Regions from separate parts of the Streptomyces sp. NPDC048172 genome, predicted to be linked through region 3. Evidence: riboswitches for the same ligand, from Rfam matches in the RefSeq annotation. Region 3 holds a riboswitch; each other region holds the start of a gene.

Region 1 (4,618 bases), on a different contig from region 3:
ACGGCGGCGTACGCCGGGGGCACGCCCTGGAACGCTTCGCTCCGGACGCCGTGCGAGACTGGTCTAGACAACTCAATACGCCAACTCACACGAACTCGAAGGGCAACACCATGGTTGAGCGCCGCGTCACCGTAGGCTGGGCCGAGGGCCTGCACGCCCGCCCCGCCTCGATCTTCGTCCGTGCCGCCTCGGCCGCCGGCGTCCCCGTCACGATCCAGAAGGGCGACGGCTCCCCCGTGAACGCCGCGTCGATGCTGGGCGTGCTGGGCCTCGGCGCCGAGGGCGGCGAGGAGATCGTGCTGGCCTCGGAGGCGGAGGACGCCGGTCCGGCGCTCGACCGTCTGGCGAAGCTGGTCTCCGAGGGGCTGGAGGAGCTTCCGGAGACCGTCTGACATTCCGCGACCGACCGCGGACCGCGAGAGCGGGTGGAATTCCTGACCGAATTCCACCCGCTCTCGCTTTGTCCTCCGGGAAATGATTCCGTGGCGCCCATGTCCCGGGATTGTTAAATGCGGTCGCGCGCCGTGTTGACATGAGGTTTCGGCGGAGCCGGTACGCGCGCCCCGCGCCGTACGGCCGCGCGCTCGACGAACCCCGCCGCGAGCGCCCTGGCCCGCTCCGCGTCCCGCCGCGCGACGGCGTCCACCAGACGGCCGCGCTCCCGCCAGTCGGCCGCCTCGGCGCCCGTACGGTCGTGGCCGCCCGCAGCGCCCGTACGGTCGTGGCCGTACGCCTCGATCGCGTGCAGCCACGCCAGCTTGTGCCGCACCTGGAGCAGCATCGCGGTGAGCGTCGGGCTGCCCGCCGCCTGCGCCAGCGTCTCCTGGAACCAGCCGGACAGGGCCCGCAGCTCGGAGAGGTGCCCCCGCTCGGCGCGCTGGACGCCGAGGCGCACCACGCCGCGCAGCACCTTCAGATGCGCCTCCGTGCGGCGCTGCGCGGCGCGCGCGGCGCCCAGGGGCTCCAGCAGCGCGCGGACGTCGAGCAGATCGGCCGCGTCCTGCGGCGTGGGCTCGGCCACGTGGGCGCCCGCGTGGCGCCGGGTGCGCACGAAGCCCTCCGCCTCCAGCGTGCGCAGCGCCTCGCGCACGGGCACGCGCGAGACCCCGTGACGCCGGGCCAGCGTCTCTTCCGTGAGCCGGGTCCCGGGCGGCAGGGAACCGGAGACGATCTCGCCCCGGACCGCGGAAAGGAGAGCCTGCGCGGAAATACGCATGGCCGAACTGTAGGACAGCGCACGGGGATTTCCGACGGCGCCCGGGGAATTCCGCCGGTATCCGCCGCCGTACGACGTGAAACAGCCCCCGGCCGCCGCCGGGGGCTGTTCCGCCAGAAGACCTGGATCAGACGTTCACACCGTGCTGGCGCAGGTACGCGATCGGGTCGATGTCCGAGCCGTAGTCGGGGCCGGTACGGGCCTCGAAGTGGAGGTGCGGTCCGGAGGAGTTGCCGGTCGAGCCGGAGAGGGCGATCTGCTGGCCCGCGGAGACGGACTGGCCGACCGAGACGCCGATCGAGTTCAGGTGGCCGTACTGCGTGTACGTGCCGTCCTTGTGCTTGATCACGATGTTGTTGCCGTACGCGCCGCCGTTGCCCGCCTCGACGACCTCGCCCGCGGCGACGGACTTCACGGGGGTGTTCATGCCCGCGTGGAAGTCGATGCCGGTGTGGCTGCCGGAGGACCACATGGAGCCGCCGGACTTGTAGGACGTGGAGACGTACGAGCCGTCGACGGGCGCGACGTAGCCGCTGCCGCCGACCGCGGCGCGCTTCGGGGCCGCGGAACGGGAGGCGGTCTGCGTGGCCTTCTCGGCGCGCGCCTCCTTGGCCTTCTCGCGGGCCTTGGCGGCGGCCGCCTTGCGCTTGGCCTCGGCGGCCTTCTTCTTCGCCTCGGCCTCAGCCTTGGCCTTGGTCTTCGCGGCCTCCGCCTTGGCGGCGGTCTCGGCCTGGGCCTGCATGGTGGCGGTCTTCGCCTCCGTGGCCTGCTGGTCGACAGCCTGGGCCAGGTCGCCGCGCGCCTCGATGGCGTGGGTGAGGCCGGTGTCGTGGACGTCGCTCTGCCCACCGTCGGAGGCCATGGCCGGGGACGCGAGGGTCCCGACGACGCCTGCGGCGGTGAGCCCGGCTATGCCGGCCGCCCCGGCGCTCGCACGGCGCATGCGGCTGGGCTGCTTGGGACGTCGGTGCTTCCCGGTGGCACGGGTGAACGCCATGAGCTGGCGTACTCCTTTCCTTCCCTGTCGCCTACCGGGTTAGCTGACGGGTTCGGAGCAGGAAGGTCTCCTACGGGCAACCCCTGGCGGGGGTCGCTCGATTCACCCCAGGGACTTCGTGTGGGTCCCCGGCTCCCTCGGGGGCCCTGACGGGTCCTCGGGACTCGGCGATCACTGGGCGTCGGCCGCGGGCGCGGTCACTTCTGACGCACAGCGGCACCGACGCTAAGCGGGTCGTCTCCGGGTCGCCAAACGAATCCCGGAGTTTGTCGCACACGCCACACCGCTTCTCACCACAACACTGAACCAATCGGACATTTGACGGTCCCACGGGTCACACGACAAGACCCCGCGGAAGCGGACGTACCACTTCCACGGGGCCTCGGGGACGCATGGGGTCCGGGCCGGTCTCCACCGGCCCTCCGGATCAGCCTCCGCTGACCACCTTGACCTCGCCGATCCCCAACTCCCGTACAGGACCGGCGATCTGCGAGGCGTCGCCGACCAGGACGGTCACCAGGCGGTCGGCGGGGAAGGCGCTGACGGCGGCCGCCGTCGCCTCCACCGTGCCGGTCTCGGCCAGCCGCGCGTACAGCTCGCCCTGGAAGTCGTCCGGCAGGTACTGCTCGACCTGGTCGGCCAGGGTCCCGGCGACGGCCGCCGACGTCTCGTAGCGCAGCGGGGCGACCCCTACCAGGTTCCGCACCGCCACGTCCCGCTCGTCGTCCGTCAGGCCCTCGGCCGCGAGGGTGCGCAGCACCTTCCACAGGTCGTCCAGCGCCGGACCCGTCACGTCCGTGGCGACGGAGCCGCTGATGGCCATCAGCGCTGCGCCCGTGCCCTCCGCGGTGGAGCGCAGCACCTGGCCGAAGGCGCGCACCCCGTACGTGTACCCCTTCTCCTCGCGCAGGACGCGGTCCAGGCGGGAGGTGAGGGTGCCGCCCAGGCAGTAGACCCCCAGGAGCTGCGCGGGCCACACCCGGTCGTGCCGGTCCGGGCCGACGCGGCCGATGAGGACCTGCGTCTGCACCGCGCCGGGACGGTCGACGATCACGACACGGCCCGCGTCGTCCGCGGTGATCGGCGGTGCCGGGCGCGGCTCGGAGGACGAGCCCGTCCAGGCGCCCAGGGTGTCGGCGAGCGCCGCGTCCAGATCCACGCCCTCCAGGTCGCCGACGACGACGGCGGTGGCGGTCGCGGGGCGCACATGCGCCTCGTAGAACGCCCGTACGGCCGCGGCGTCGATACGGGCGACCGTCTCCTCCGTGCCCTGGCGCGGACGCGACATCCGGGACTCGGCGGGGAACAGCTCCAGGGAGAGCTCCTTGGCGGCGCGGCGGGCCGGGTTGGCCAGCTCGTGCGGGATCTCGTCCAGTCGGTTGGCCACCAGGCGCTCGACCTCGCCGTCCGGGAAGGCCGGGGCGCGCAGCGCGTCGGCGAGCAGCCCCAGTGCCTTCGGCAGCCGCGAGACCGGCACCTCCAGCGAGACGCGGACGCCGGGGTGGTCCGCGTGCGCGTCGAGGGTGGCGCCGCAGCGCTCCAGCTCGGCGGCGAACTCCTCCGCGTCGTGCTTGTCGGTGCCCTCGCTCAGCGCGCGGGCCATGATCGTCGCCACGCCGTCCAGGCCCTCGGGCTCGGCGTCCAGCGGAGCCGTGAGGTTCATCTCGACGGCGACGACCTCCTGGCCCGGACGGTGGCAGCGCAGCACCGTGAGGCCGTTGGGCAGCGTGCCGCGCTCGGGGGTCGGGAAGGCCCAGGGCTTGGGCGTGCCGCTGGAGGGCTGGGGGTGGAATTCCATGGTCGTGCCCGCGGGCGCGTCGGCGTCGCTCACTGCCCGGTCTCCTCAAGCTCGTTCTCGTCGTCCTCGGAACCGGAACCGGAGCCGTCCGCCGGCTCCGCCGGCTCGTACACCAGCACCGCGCGGTTGTCCGGGCGCAGCCGGGCGGCGGCCACCTCGCGCACCTCCTCGCGGCTGATGTCCAGGATGCGGCCCACGGCGCTCAGCGCGAGCTGCGGGTCGCCGAACAGCACCGCGTACCGGCACAGTTCGTCCGCGCGGCCGCCGACCGTCGCCAGCCGGTCCAGCCATTCGCGCTCCAACTGGGCCTGGGCGCGCTCCATCTCCTCCTCGGTCGGGCCCTCCTCGGCGAACCGGCGCAGCTCGTCGTCGACCGCCGACTCGATGGCCGCGACCTCGACGCCGCCCGACGCCTTCACGTCGAGCCAGCCCAGCGAGGGCGCCCCGGCGAGCCGCAGCATCCCGAAACCGGCGGCGACGGCGCTGCGGTCGCGCCGCACCAGGCGGCTGTAGAGCCGGGAGGACTCCCCGCCGCCGAGCACGGTCAGCGCCAGGTCGGCGGCGTCGGACTCGCGGGTGCCGTCGTGCGGCAGCCGGTACGCCGCCA
Region 2 (4,618 bases), on a different contig from region 3:
GGCCCTGAAGGTGCTCCAGCAAATGATCCGGAACACCGGCGGCACGCTCGTCTAGGACGGGCGCACTACGCGAGGACCGCCGTCGCCTCGACCTCGACCAGCAGGTCCGGCTCGCCGAGGGCCGCGACGCCGAGCAGGGTGACCGGCTTGACCGGGTCGATGCCGAGCTTCGCCGCCGCGCGGCCCACCCCCTCGCCCAGGAGCGGCATCTTCTCGGGGCTCCAGTCGACGACGTACACGGTCAGCTTCGCGACGTCGTCGAAGGAGCCGCCGACCTCGGCGAGCGCGGTGGCGATGTTGAGGTAGCACTGCTCGACCTGGGCGGCGAAGTCCCCGCCGCCCACGGGCGTGCCGTCGGCGTCGCGGGCGACCTGCCCCGCGAGGAACACCATCTTCGAACCGGTGGCCACCGACATCTGCCGGTACGCCTCGGGCTTCGGCAATCCCTCGGGATTGACCAGGGTTACGGACATGATCGGCCTCTCTCCAGACGTGGACGTCATCAAAACATAGCAGTGCTATGTAATGTGAGGTCATGGCGAGAACGAAGGACCCGGCGGTCCGCTCCCTGCTGCTCGACCGGGCCGCGCACATGCTGCGTACGCGGCAGCCGGTCACGCTCCGCACCCTGGTCGCCGGGACCGGCGTGTCGACGATGGCGGTCTACACGTACTTCGGCGGCATGGACGGCCTCTGGACGGCCCTCCGCCAAGAGGGCTTCACGCGCCTGAGCGGCAAACTCGCGGCCGTGACCATGACCGCCGACCCCGTGCGCGACCTCGCCGCGCTGGGGGCCGCCTATCTGTCCAACGCGCTGGAGAGCCCGGACCTCTACCGCGTCATGTTCGACGCGGGCTTCGCCCTTGAGGACGCCGGGGCCGCCGACGAGACCCTGCACTCCCTCGTGCGCGCCATCGAACGCGCCCAGGCCAAGGACCGGTTCCGCACCGACGTCGACCCGGTGGAACTGGCCACGCAGAGCTGGGCGATCGGCCACGGCCTTGCCTCGCTCGTCGCCACGGGCCCCCTGCCACCCGAGGCACTCGGACACGGAGTGCCCCTGCTCACGGCCCTGTTCACCGGCGCGGGCGACGATCCGGACCGCTGCCGCCGCTCGGTCGAACGGGGCTGGCGGCGGTCTTGACGGGCTCCCGGCCACGCCTCGACACTCCACGAAGGGTTTCCTGACGAGAAGGTAGGAAGCATGGGGTGCTCAGAGCCGGACGCAGTTGCCGCGGTCCGCGCCACGACCCGGCAGCCCCCGCTGACCTCCCGTCGGCACATCGATCTGCTCCGCGTGTGCAGCGCGGCGAGTTCACGCCGCAGCGCCTGACGCCCCCGAGCCCGCACTCCCGTTCCCCCGCACACCCCTGCCCCGCGCCGTACCGCACTCGGCGTGACGCGGGCGGCGGCTGCCGAGATCCAGCCCGAGACCTTCAGGGAGACGTATGTCCGTCCAGCCCCCGAACGCCGAGCCCACCCTCCGCGGCAGGATCGGCCGCGACGCGCGCAGCGGCCACCACCCCGTCCCGTACCGCTACCGGCTGCACCTGGCCCTGTCCTGTCCCCACTGTCTGGGCATCGCGATCACCCACAGCCTGCTCGGCCTCGACACCACGCTGCCGGTGAGCCTGCTGCCCGCCGTGCCCGACGCCCCGGACGGGGAGTACCGCGTGCTGCGCCCGCTGTACGAGGCCAGCGCGCACCGGCACCGCGGACCGGCCGTCGCTCCCGTGCTCAGCGACGACTGGACCGGGCGCATCGTCAGCACGCACGCGCCCGGCATCCTCGCCGACCTGGTCCGCCGCTTCGGAGACGCCGGCATCTCCCCCCGGGAACGGGAGTACGAGGAGATCGACCGGCTCTGCGCATGGGGCATCACCGCCCCGGCACAGCGTGCGGGGGAGCCCGGGACCGGCGCGGCGGAGCGCGAGCGAGCGCTCGCCACCCTGCTCGACAGCCTCGGAACGCTGGAGCGGCGGCTGGCCCACGACCCCCACGTGCTGGGGGAGAGGCTGACGGCCGCGGACGTACGGGTGTGGGTCACGCTCGTCCAGCTCGACACCGTGCACCGCTGGCACCTGGACGCCTCGGCGGTGCACCGCCTCACCGCCCATCCGCACCTGTGGGCGTACGCGCGCAGGCTCGCCGCGCACCCCGCCTTCGGCGGGCACCTGGACCTCGACGGGATCGCCCGGCGGCACCACGCCCGCTGCCGGGGCGCCGAGGCCGCGGGCGCGGCCGTACGGATAGTGGACTGGGAGGCGAACCTCGGACAACGCCGATGGGCGGCATCCGCAGGGGATGCCGCCCATCGAAACGCGACGTAAGGACCGGCTGCTCAGGCCGGGGTGGTGCTCAGCGGCGGCTCAGACGGAGATGCCGTGGGCACGCAGGTACGAGACCGGGTCGATGTCCGAGCCGTACTCGGCGCCGGTGCGCACCTCGAAGTGCAGGTGCGGGCCGGTGGAGTTGCCGGTGGAGCCGGACAGGGCGATCTGGCTGCCCGCGCCGACCTTCTGGCCGACCTGGACGCTGATCGAGGACAGGTGGCCGTACTGGGTGAACTTGCCGTCGGCGTGCTTGACGACGACCTCGTTGCCGTAGGCACCGCCGTTGCCCGCCTTGACGACCTCGCCCGCGGCCACGGACTTCACCGGCGTGCCGGAGCCGGCGGTGAAGTCGACACCGGTGTGGCTGCCGCTGGACCAGCTGCCGCCGGACGCCTGGTACGGGGTGCTGGTGCCGCCCGGCACCGGACGGACGAAGCCCGTCGAGGCGGAGGGGGCGGACGGGGCGGCGGGCTTCGCGGCCGGGGCCGGGGCGGCCTGCTTCTTCACCGGGGCCGAGGCGGAGCCCTGCGGCTTCGCGCCCTGGTCCGCCGAGGCGGACGGGGCGGCGGCGGAGCCTCCCAGGGTCAGCTTGAGGCCCGGGAAGATCACGTTCGGGTTGCCGCCGACGGCCTTGCGGTTCTGGTCGTAGACGGCCTTCCAGCCGCCCTCGACGCCGTGCGCGTCGGCGATCTTGTGCAGGGTGTCGCCGCCCTTGACGACGTACGCGCTGCCACCGGTCTGCGGCGCGGGCTTGGCGGGCTGCGCCGGCTTCGCGGGCTTGGGCTGCGCGGGCTTGGGCGCGGCCTTCGGCGCGGCCTGCTGCTGCGGCTTGGCGGCGTTCTGCGTGCTGGACTGCGCGTTGCCGTCCGGGTTCACGTCGGCCTTCGGGCCGCCCGAGGTCAGGCCACCGGCACCCGCGCAGGCCCAGGCGCCCGGGCCCTGCATGGCGAGCAGCTTCTCGGCGGTGGCGATCTGCTGGTCCTTGGTGGCCAGGTCGGCACGCGGCGCGTACTTGGTGCCGCCCGCGGCGGCCCAGGAGGAGTTGTTGAACTGGAGGCCGCCGTAGTAGCCGTTGCCGGTGTTGGCCTTCCAGTTGCCGGTGGACTCGCACTGGGCGACCTTCTCCCAGGTGTCCACCGAGGCGGCCGAGGCCTGGCCCGCGGTGACGAGGGGGAGAATGACGCCCGCGCCACCCGCGGTCAGCGCGAGGGAGGCGGCGATGCGAAGACGGCGGGACTTCCGAGCTGCATGCGCTCCGGACATAGGGGAATTCCTCTCCTACGCCTACGAGGTGAGCTGTCGGATTCGGGCCGGAGTTGTAGCCCGGCCGCAATGGCTGCGCGTGGCGCGCCAGTGCGGCTTCACCCCAAGCCTCGAACGGACCGTGAAAGTCCACGCGAGGCACTTACCTGGTTCCCCCGCTCCTGCCAACGGTGTTGTTTTCGCGCGCCAGCGGCAGGATTCGGCGTCTGGGCGGCGAACTGCCGCACTAGGTCGGCGACAGCTCGTGCACCCTAAGCACACCGATTTGGGCGGGACAAACAATTGATCGTTTTCCGGGGTGCTTGACGGGGTCGTCGGAATTCTCCGCAGAAGACCCGCAGGGAGATCGCATTTCCGGCGTGCGCTGCTGAAACACAAGCGCGTGCGGCGCGTACACATCAGGCGCCGGACCCCCTGTGTGAGCTGCGTCCTGTGAGTCGACTCACCGACAACGGCCCTCAGGAGGCTCGTGAAGTCCCCCTGGAGCAAGGCGTATCGGGGAGGCTAATCAATGCTTATGCCCGAAATGAGAGAAATGCGCGCAGGGTGGGGTGCGGAGTGCGTCCAGATCCGCTTGAGCTCCGCCGTCCCGGCCGTCTCGTGCCCGCGGAAGGCGCCCCCGGCCACCGGGACGCCGCCGTCCAGCAGCAGGAGGAGCGTGCCGCGCGGCGGCGCGAACTCGGACGCCGGATACCGGCTGAGCTCGGCCAGCGCCTCCCCGCCGTACCGCGCCGCGTACTCCCGCGCCAGCTCCCGCAGCAGCGGGCGTACGAGCGGATCGCCCGCGCGTACGCGCCGCACGGTGAGCCCGTCCGGAGAGGAGCCGGTCCCCGGCCCGGTGACGTATGTCATAGGGCGGCCGACTCGGCGGGGTCGAGCGCGTGCGGCCCGCGCGCCGCGCTCGCCCGGTCCCGCCTCGCCACCTCCTCGCGTACGAGCGGGATCACGTGCCGCCCGAAGTCGATGGCGTCCCCCAGCAGGTCGTAGCCGCGCGCGGAGAGGATGTCGACGCCGAGGTCGTA
Region 3 (4,618 bases):
GCACCTGTTTCGGCGGCTGCGCCTGCTTCACCGTCTGCGGGGGCTCCGCGGGCTCCGCGGGCTTCGGCGATTGCGGGGACGCTGCGGGCTGCGCGGGCTGCGCGGGCTCCGTGGGATCCGCGGACTGCGCGGGTGCCGTGTCCCGTGTCTGTCGCGCTCCGTCCGCGTTACTGCCGTTGGGGAGGTGGGACGAGGACGCGGTGGCGGCGGCCTCGGACCGGATGCGGTCGACCGTGCTCTTGATCTGCTCGCCGGGGGAGGGGGTGCGGGGCTGTGCGTGGGCGGAGCCCTGGAGCGAGGCGAGGCTCGCGGCTCCGGCGAGCGCGAGGGTGAGCGCCGCGCGCGCCGTCGGAGTGGTGGCCAGGGAGAGGGGGTTCGGTTTGGACCTGCGGGACTTGCGGTGCGAAGCCATGGAGCAGGACGCTAGGCGCCGTCTCCTCGCCGCCGTAACGGGTTGACAGGGACTGCCCGCTTTCGCCCGTACCCTGCCGACGAGGGCCCGCGCGGTGCCCGGATACGCTCGCGCGCATGGACGTACTGATCAATGTGTTCGTCGGCCTTCACATCATCGGCATCGCCGCGCTGCTCGGCGGGTTCTTCTCACAGATGAAGGCGATGGGTGAGGGCACGGCCAGCTTCGGCAAGGGCATGCTGCACGGCGCGCTCACCATGCTGGTCACGGGCGTCGCCCTGGTCGGCCTCAACCAGGCGGACGACGCCGAGGTGAACAACGTCAAGATCGGGATCAAGCTCGCGCTGCTCGTCGTGATCCTCGGCCTTGTCTACGTGAAGAGGGACGAGGAGAAGATCTCCCCGCCCCTCTTCGGAGCCGTCGGCCTCCTGACGGTGGCCAACATCTTCATCGCCGTTCTGTGGACCTGAGGTCCGGGACCTGAGCCCCTACGCCGGGCGGACCGCCGAGTGGAACGGCATGTAGTCGATCGACTCGTAGCGGATGTTCGCGCCCGGCTTGGGGGCGTGGATCATCTGGCCGTCGCCGACGTAGATGCCCACGTGGCTGATGTCGTCGTAGAAGAAGATCAGGTCGCCCGGCTTCATCGCGGACTTGGCGACCTTCGTCCCCACCTTCACCTGGTCGAACGTGGTGCGCGGCAGCGAGACGCCGCCCGCCTTCCAGGCGTCCTGGGTGAAGCCGGAGCAGTCGTACGAGTTCGGGCCCGTGGCGCCCCAGACGTACGGCTTGCCGAGCTGCTGCTTGGCGAAGGCGAGGACCTTCTCGGCCTTCTGCGCGTACGAGCTGCCCGTACCGGAGCCCGATCCCGAGCCCGAACCGGATCCCGACCCGGAGCCGGATCCCGAACCCGAGCCTGAGCCGTTGTCGGAGCCGCCGCCGTCCTCCTGGCCGCCGCCGTTGCCGCCGCCCTCGCGCTCGCGTTCGCGCTCCTTGCGCGCTTCCTCGCGCCGCTCGCGCTCCGCGCGCTCCTTGGCCTTCTGACGCGCCTCCTGGCGCTTCTGGCGCTCGATCTCCGCCAGCCGCGCCTTCTCCTGTGCGGTCAGCTTGGAGAGCAGGCCGCGCGCCTCGGACAGCTTCGACTGGATCTCACGCTTGCTCGACTTCAGCGACTTCTGCGAGGCGGTGAGCGTCTTGAGCTGCTTGCTCGCCTCGGAGCGCTTCTTGCCCGCGGACTTCGCGCGCTCCTGGTAGTCGGTGACGGCCTCCTTCTGGCGGCCGGTCATCCGGTCCATGATGTGCGACTGCTTGAAGAACCCCTGCGGGTCCTTGGTGAGCAGCAGGGTGGCCGTCTGGGAGACGCCGCCGGTGCGGTACTGCGCGGCGGCGTAGGTGCCGAGAAGGCGGCGCGAGTCGTTCAGCTTCTCCGTGCGCTTCGCGACCTGGTCGAGCATGCCGTCGACCTTCTTGCGCTGCTTGTCGGTCTTCTCCTTGGCCGCGTTGTACTTCTGCGTGGCGGTGCCCGCCTGGCGGTACAGGGTGTCGACCCGCTCCTTGACCTCGGAGAGGGACCGTTTGCCGCCGCCCGAAGGGTCGCCGGGGGCGGCGTTCGCACCCTGCGAGAGGAGGGTGACGGAGGCTATCGCGGCCGTCGTGACGCCTATGGCGCCCCGCGTGGTCGCGGTGGACTGCAGAACTCGGGTGCGCGGCTTGCGATGCGACGCCAAGGCCGGCGACTCCTTCCGTGGACCGCCTACCGGGTTAGCTGTCGGGTTCGGGCGTCGGAAGGCTGCCCTACGGCGGGCCGGGCGGGCCGCGCCGATTCACCCCAGTCGCACGGGCCGCGCGCTGCGTGGCCGTACGGGTGGGTCCCCGGCTCCGGCACACGGTGAGGCGCGGACCGGACTCGGCGGAGGCGGCCCGCGCCGACGCTTTCGCCGACTGGTGATCCGGGCTGCCTGACACGGCACGGTAGCGGGGGTGTGGTGCCCGTGTGAAGGCTGGTGTTCGACTAGTCCGATATCTCCTCGTTATCTTTCACGGGGACGAAACGCTGTCAGTGAGGCGGCCTAGACTCGTACGACGATGAGCAGCCTCTTCGACGACAGCTTCCTGGCGGACCTCGACGGCGCCGACAGCGCCAACAGCGCCGACGGTGCGGACAGCACCGACGGCACCGGCCCCGAGGCGGACGCGCCCCCGCCGCCGCCCGAGGACGGCGCGCCCGGCGGGCCCGAGGAGGAGATCCCGGACGATCTCTTCGCGGGCACCTTCACCGGCGGCGCCGCCCGAGACGGGCACTATCGCGACGGCGCGCCCCGCCCCGCCGTGGATCCCGCCGCGCTGCTGGAGGGGATGAACGAGCAGCAGCGTGAGGCCGTCGTGCACTCCGGCGGCCCCCTGCTGATCGTCGCGGGCGCGGGCTCCGGCAAGACGCGCGTGCTCACCCACCGCATCGCCCACCTCCTGGGCGCGCGGGGCGTGCACCCGGGCCAGATCCTCGCCATCACGTTCACCAACAAGGCGGCGGGCGAGATGAAGGAGCGCGTGGAGGAGCTCGTCGGCCCCCGCGCGCAGTCGATGTGGGTCTCCACCTTCCACAGCGCCTGCGTGCGCATCCTGCGCCGCGAGAGCAAGAAGCTGGGCTTCACCTCGTCCTTCTCGATCTACGACGCGGCGGACTCCAAGCGCCTCATGGCCCTCGTCTGCCGCGACCTGGACCTCGACCCCAAGCGCTTCCCGCCCAAGGCGTTCAGCGCGAAGGTGTCGAACCTGAAGAACGAGCTGATCGACGAGGAGGACTTCGCGGGAAGCGCCGCCGACGGCTTCGAGAAGACCCTCGCCGAGGCGTACACGATGTACCAGGCGCGGCTGCGCGAGGCCAACGCGCTGGACTTCGACGACATCATCATGACGACGGTCCACCTGCTCCAAGCGTTCCCGGACGTCGCCGAGCACTACCGCCGCCGCTTCCGCCACGTCCTCGTCGACGAGTACCAGGACACGAACCACGCGCAGTACACGCTGGTGCGCGAGCTGGTCGGCCCGGCGGAGGGCCAGGCCGAGCTGTGCGTCGTCGGCGACGCGGACCAGTCGATCTACGCGTTCCGGGGCGCCACGATCCGCAACATCCTCCAGTTCGAGGAGGACTACCCGGACGCGACGACGATCCTGCTGGAGCAGAACTACCGCTCGACGCAGACCATCCTCAGCGCGGCCAACGCGGTCATCGAGCGCAACGAGAACCGCCGCCCGAAGAACCTGTGGACGAAGGCCGGTTCCGGCTCCCGCATCACGGGCTATGTCGCGGACACCGAGCACGACGAGGCGCAGTTCGTCGCCGACGAGATCGACCGCCTCACCGACGAGGGCGAGGCGAAGCCCGGCGACATCGCGGTCTTCTACCGGACGAACGCGCAGTCGCGTGTCTTCGAAGAGGTCTTCATCCGCGTCGGCCTGCCGTACAAGGTCGTCGGCGGCGTCCGGTTCTACGAGCGCAGGGAGGTCCGCGACGTCCTCGCGTACCTGCGCGTCCTGGCCAACCCGGAGGACGCGGTCCCGCTCCGCCGGATCCTCAACGTGCCCAAGCGCGGCATCGGCGACCGCGCCGAGGCCATGATCGAGGCGCTGGCCCTGCGCGAGAAGATCACCTTCCCGCAGGCCCTCGTCCGGGTGGACGAGGCGTACGGGATGGCGGCGCGTTCGGCGAACGCGGTCAAGCGGTTCAACGTGCTCATGGAGGAGCTGCGCACCGTCGTCGAGTCCGGCGCGGGCCCGGCCACCGTGCTGGAGGCCGTGCTCGAACAGACGGGCTATCTCGCCGAGTTGCAGGCGTCCACGGACCCCCAGGACGAGACCCGTATCGAGAACCTTCAGGAACTCGCGGCCGTAGCGCTGGAGTTCGAGAAGGAGCACGAGGGCGAGGAGGTCACCCTCGCCGACTTCCTGGAGCAGGTGGCCCTCGTCGCCGACTCCGACCAGATCCCGGACGAGGGCGAGGGCGAGGACACCGGCGTCGTCACGCTGATGACGCTGCACACGGCGAAGGGCCTGGAGTTCCCCGTAGTCTTCCTCTCCGGCATGGAGGACGGCGTCTTCCCGCACATGCGCGCGCTGGGGAACGTGAAGGAGCTGGAGGAGGAGCGCCGCCTGGCGTACGTCGGGATCACGCGCGCCCGCGAGCGGCTCTATCTGCTGCGCTCGACC
Region 4 (4,618 bases), on a different contig from region 3:
GAGTCCGAGGCGGGGCTCGGCGCCGGGGTTCCGCGCGGTGTCCCGGATCGCCTCCGCGATCGCGTCGGGGTCGCGGCCCTGCTGGTGGAGGAGGGCGGCGACGGCGGAGACGTACGGCGCCGCCATCGACGTACCGTCGAGCTTCCCGTAGCCGGAGCGGTTCTCGGCGCTCTCCTCCGTCCTGTACGTCGGCAGCGTCGAGAGGATGCCGACGCCGGGCGCCGAGACCGCGTCCTTCGCGCCGAAGTTGGAGAAGTCCGCGGGCTCGCCGTTCCTGTCGCTGGCGCCGACGACGAGCACGGGGGTGTCGAGGCGGTACGGCTGCAGCGCCGTGCCCTCGTTCCCGGCCGCCCCGACGACGACCGCGCCCTTGTCGTGCGCCACGTCGATGGCCTTGTTCAGGATGCCGCCCTTCAGCAGCCGGGCCATGAGCCCGGACTCGCCGAGGGAGAGGTTGATGACGTCGGCGCCGTGGTCGGCCGCCCAGATGATGCCGCGGGTGATGTCCGCGTTACGGCCGGTGCCGTCGGGCCCCAGCACCCGTACGGGCATGATCTTCGCGCCGGGGGCACCGCCCGCGACGCCGACCCCGTTGTCGGTGTGCGCGGCGGCGATGCCGGAGACGTGGGTGCCGTGGCCGTTCTCGTCCCGGGGCTCCTTGTCGCCGTCCACGAAGTCGTAGCCGTCGGCCAGCCGCCCCTTGAGGTCCGGGTGGTCCAGGTCGGCGCCCGTGTCGACGACGGCGATGACGGTGTCCTCGCCCTCGGCCCTCTTCCACGCCCCGGGCAGCTTCAGCGCGTCCAGCGCCCACTGCCGGCTCCGCTCGGGGTCCCGCTTGTGCTCGCGCCCGTCGCCGGAGCCGCCCCCGCCGTCCCCGCCCCCGTCTCCGCAGCCGGTGAGGAGGAGCCCGGCGGCCAGCGTTCCGGCGAGGACACGGCGGGCGGTGGACGTCCGCGTCCGGGTCCGTGTCGGCGTCCGCGTCGGCGTCAGCGGCATGGAGGGTGCTCCGTTCCGGTGATGAAGGGCTTCGGCGGGCGCCTGCGTGCGCGTACGAGCCCGTCCGCCGTCATCACCGCCAGCGCGACCGAGGCGCCCAGGGCGAGGCCCGCGAACGCGTCGGTCGCCCAGTGCACGCCCAGGTAGACGCGGCTGGCGCCGACCAGGACCGAGCAGACGAGGGCCGCGCACCACAGCGCGGCCCGGACGGCGCGGGAGGCGAGCCGCTCGCCGATGACGTAGGCCAGGATCAGCAGCACGGCCGTGGCGATCACCGTGTGCCGGGAGGGGAAGCAGAAGCCCTCCTCGGGGATCGCCCAGAGCGCCGACGGGGGACGGTGGCGGTCGGTCGTCTCCTTGGCCAGCGTCGCCAGGGCGACGGAGAGCGCGCCCGTGCCGCCGACCAGCAGCAGCGGGCGCCAGGCCCGCTCCCGCCAGGAGACCACCAGGGCGCCCAGGACGGTGACGAAGAGGAGGGGGTACTTCGAGGCGTGCGTGACGACCTTCATCGGCCCGTCCAGCACGGCGGCCCGGTGCTCGACGGCCCCGTTCAGCACCGGCTCGTCGATGAATCCCGTCTCCCGCTGCAGCACGAGCCCCGCGCACACGGCGAACGTGACCAGCGAGACCAGCAGCGTGGCCACCACCAGAGGCACGGCTGAACGGGACATCGCGGGCATCGCGGACCACTCCAGACCTGGCACATCCGGGAAAGGGGGATGACGGGAGCGCTTCCACGCCGGTCGCCGCGCCACGCCGGACCGTGCGCCGCTGCACCGGAACGGAGTCCTCGGGACACCCGCAAGGAGGCAGGGGCGCGCGGCGCGCGGGGCGGGGGCCGAGTGGCCGTCGGGCCGCGCAGACGTCAAATTAGGACAGTGCAGGAGACGAGCGACCAACCGGACGGCGACGAGCATCGGCCCGCCGACCCGCGCTACCGCGCGCTGCGGCGCTGGGCGCGCGTGCTGCCCGCGGCCTTCCTCGTGCTCGGGACGGTGATCGAGATCCTCCGCCCCGGGCTGACGATCTCGGCGCTGTTCGCCGCGGCCCCCATCGCCGCCGCCGCGCTGCAGACGATGCGGGCCACGGTGATCACCGGGATCGTCTCGTGCGTCACGATCAGTCTGCTCGCGGCGTTCTTCGACCACGACGTGGAGGGCTTCGAGCGCGAGCTGCCCGCGCTCGCCGTCGTCGCCGTCTCGCTCCTCGCCGTCGGCATCAACTATCTGATCCGGCGCAACGGAGAGCAGCTCGCCAGCGCCCGTATCGTCGCCGAGGCCGCGCAGCTCGCGGTGCTGCCCGCGCCGCCCGCGCGCGTCGGCGGGCTCATCGTCGCCGCGCGCTACAAGGCCGCGCAGACCGACGCCAGCATCGGCGGGGACTTCTACGCCGTACAGCACACCCCGCACGGCGTCCGGCTCATCGTCGGCGACGTCCGGGGCAAGGGGCTCGGCGCCGTCTCCGCGGTCGTCATCGTGATCGGGGCCTTCCGCGAGGCGGCCGAGGAGGAGCCGACGCTGGCGGGGGTCGCGGCGCGGCTCGACCGCTCGCTGGAGCGCGAGGGGCAGCGGCGGCTCGGCATCCAGCAGTTCGAGGGCTTCACCACCGCCGTCCTCGCCGAGCTGCCCCCGGTCGCCGAGGGCGCGGCGAGCCGCACCCTGCGCCTGATCAACCGGGGCCACCCGCCGCCGCTCCTCCTCGACCACGGCGCCGTCCGCTCGCTCGACCCGCGCGTCCCCGCGCTGCCGCTGGGCGTGACGGAGCTGGGGGTCTGGCCGGACCGTGCCGACGAGTTCGCGTTCCCGGCGGGCGCGCAGCTCCTGCTCTACACCGACGGGCTCTCCGAGGCGCGCGACGAGGAGGGCACCTTCTACGACCCCGTACGGCGGCTGTCCGACCATCCGTTCGAGGATCCCGAGGCCGTGCTCGACATGCTCATGGGCGACGTCGAGGCGCACACGGGCGGCGGCACCTCCGACGACATGGCGCTGCTCGCCGTCGGCCGCCCGGAGCGCGCGGGGCGGACGCCCTCGCGGGCCGCGTCACGCGCCCGTGAGTAGTCACCCTCCGCGATCCTCCGCCTCAACTCCCGTGACCACGCGTCCCAATTGGGCGCACCTGTCCCGGAAAGTGCTGGCCATGGTGACCAGGAATTAACGGGAACGGCTTGGAATCACGGGCGCGCTTCTATTAACGTCCGATAACGCAGCGCGGTCGTCACTGTCGTCACGAGAGACGGCACCGTGCGCCGTCGCCGAATCCCGCGTGTGCGACACCCCCGAGCGACAACTCGACAGGCATCGCACGCACAGCGGGAACCGGGGAACCACCCCTTCGTGTCAGCCCAGACCCGGAGGATGGGGTGAATCGGGCCGGTTCGCGCCGTCCCGTAGGAGACCTTCCTGCTCCGAACCCGTCAGCTAACCCGGTAGGCGAGAGGAAGGAAAGGAGAACGCCCCCCGTGGCGTCCAGGTCGCAGAGGCATGCCCCCGAGGTCGCGTACGACCCGTTCCACGACGACGACGGGTCAGCGCCGTACGACGCGTACGGCCCCTATGACGCGTACGGCCCCTACGACGCCGCTCCCGGCGACAGGGGCGACGAGACCTGGGAGGAGTGGAACCCCACCGAGGAGTCCATCCGCCCGGTCCGCGGCCGTCACCGCGTCGGCAAGCAGCGCAGCGGCGGCATGGCGCGCAGCGGCGCCGTCCTCGGCGTCGGCATGATCGCCGCGGTGGGCGCCGGTGGCATGGCCACGGCCAAGGACAAGGACCCGGCCGCCATCTCCATGCCCGACCTGGGCTCCGTCGCGAAGGTGGGCGAGCACCTCCCCGACGCCAAGGACCTCCCGGGCGTCGGCGACCTCATATCCGACGACGGACCCTCCGGCGACGCCGAGACGCTGGCCGGTGCCCAGGGCGAACAGCCCCTCACCCAGGCCGGTCTGACGCAGGAAGAGGCCGCCGAGGGCACCAAGGACGCGGGCGAGGCGCTGCGCGCCAGGATCCTCGCGCAGGCCGAGACGCAGAAGCACAACGTCGAGGACGAGGCCCGCGAGAAGGCCGCCGCCGAGGCGACCCGCAAGGCCGCGGCCGAGGCGAAGCAGAAGGCGGACGCCGAAGAGGCCAAGCAGAAGAAGGCCGAGGCGGAGCGGAAGCGGAAGATCGCCGAGGAGAAGAAGCGGAAGGCGGAGGCCGAGCGCCGCGCCAAGCTCGCCCGGCAGTACGTCGTCCCCGTCTCCAACTACCAGCTCAGCGCCGGCTTCGGCCAGGGCGGCGGCATGTGGCAGAACGACCACACAGGCCAGGACTTCGCCGCCCCCAACGGCACCCCCGTCAAGGCGCTCCACTCCGGCACGATCAAGGAAGCGGGCTGGGCCGGTTCGTACGGCTACCGCATCGTGCTGGAGCTGGAGGACGGTACCGAGATCTGGTACTGCCACCTCTCCTCGATGACCAAGTCGGCGGGCGAGAAGGTCGGCACCGGCGACGTCGTCGGCCGCGTCGGCTCCACCGGCAACTCCTCGGGCCCCCACCTCCACGTCGAGGTGCGTCCCGGCGGCGGCGACCCGGTCGCCCCGCTGCCGTGGATGCGCGAAAAGGGCATGAAGGTCTGACGCGCG

What was found. A riboswitch is a leader RNA that binds a small molecule or an ion and turns the genes downstream of it on or off. The one in region 3 is predicted to bind cyclic di-AMP.
Region 1: another riboswitch for cyclic di-AMP. It lies ahead of ACGF3A_RS42405 (M23 family metallopeptidase); the one in region 3 lies ahead of ACGF3A_RS01560 (NlpC/P60 family protein).
Region 2: another riboswitch for cyclic di-AMP. It lies ahead of ACGF3A_RS25790 (transglycosylase family protein); the one in region 3 lies ahead of ACGF3A_RS01560 (NlpC/P60 family protein).
Region 4: another riboswitch for cyclic di-AMP. It lies ahead of ACGF3A_RS08605 (peptidoglycan DD-metalloendopeptidase family protein); the one in region 3 lies ahead of ACGF3A_RS01560 (NlpC/P60 family protein).

Annotation. Positions count from the first base shown of each region.
Region 1 covers NZ_JBIDAT010000016.1:108,365-112,982, reverse strand. Annotated here, with positions in the region: gene ACGF3A_RS42415 (HPr family phosphocarrier protein) at 111-392, shown strand; gene ACGF3A_RS42410 (GntR family transcriptional regulator) at 506-1,216, opposite strand; gene ACGF3A_RS42405 (M23 family metallopeptidase) at 1,344-2,213, opposite strand; cyclic di-AMP (ydaO/yuaA leader) riboswitch at 2,227-2,393, opposite strand; gene ACGF3A_RS42400 (M16 family metallopeptidase) at 2,641-4,011, opposite strand; gene ACGF3A_RS42395 (M16 family metallopeptidase) at 4,041-4,618, opposite strand, start outside.
Region 2 covers NZ_JBIDAT010000006.1:27,198-31,815, reverse strand. Annotated here, with positions in the region: gene ACGF3A_RS25810 (MarR family transcriptional regulator) at 1-55, shown strand, start outside; gene ACGF3A_RS25805 (RidA family protein) at 66-473, opposite strand; gene ACGF3A_RS25800 (TetR/AcrR family transcriptional regulator) at 536-1,144, shown strand; gene ACGF3A_RS25795 (glutathione S-transferase C-terminal domain-containing protein) at 1,449-2,330, shown strand; gene ACGF3A_RS25790 (transglycosylase family protein) at 2,370-3,596, opposite strand; cyclic di-AMP (ydaO/yuaA leader) riboswitch at 3,602-3,811, opposite strand; gene ACGF3A_RS25785 (hypothetical protein) at 4,101-4,448, opposite strand; gene ACGF3A_RS25780 (LLM class flavin-dependent oxidoreductase) at 4,445-4,618, opposite strand, start outside.
Region 3 covers NZ_JBIDAT010000001.1:320,704-325,321, forward strand. Annotated here, with positions in the region: gene ACGF3A_RS01550 (C40 family peptidase) at 1-412, opposite strand, end outside; gene ACGF3A_RS01555 (hypothetical protein) at 529-882, shown strand; gene ACGF3A_RS01560 (NlpC/P60 family protein) at 901-2,139, opposite strand; cyclic di-AMP (ydaO/yuaA leader) riboswitch at 2,147-2,318, opposite strand; gene pcrA (DNA helicase PcrA) at 2,498-4,618, shown strand, end outside.
Region 4 covers NZ_JBIDAT010000002.1:31,855-36,472, reverse strand. Annotated here, with positions in the region: gene ACGF3A_RS08620 (S8 family peptidase) at 1-996, opposite strand, end outside; gene ACGF3A_RS08615 (phosphatase PAP2 family protein) at 987-1,652, opposite strand; gene ACGF3A_RS08610 (PP2C family protein-serine/threonine phosphatase) at 1,875-3,056, shown strand; cyclic di-AMP (ydaO/yuaA leader) riboswitch at 3,285-3,445, shown strand; gene ACGF3A_RS08605 (peptidoglycan DD-metalloendopeptidase family protein) at 3,458-4,612, shown strand.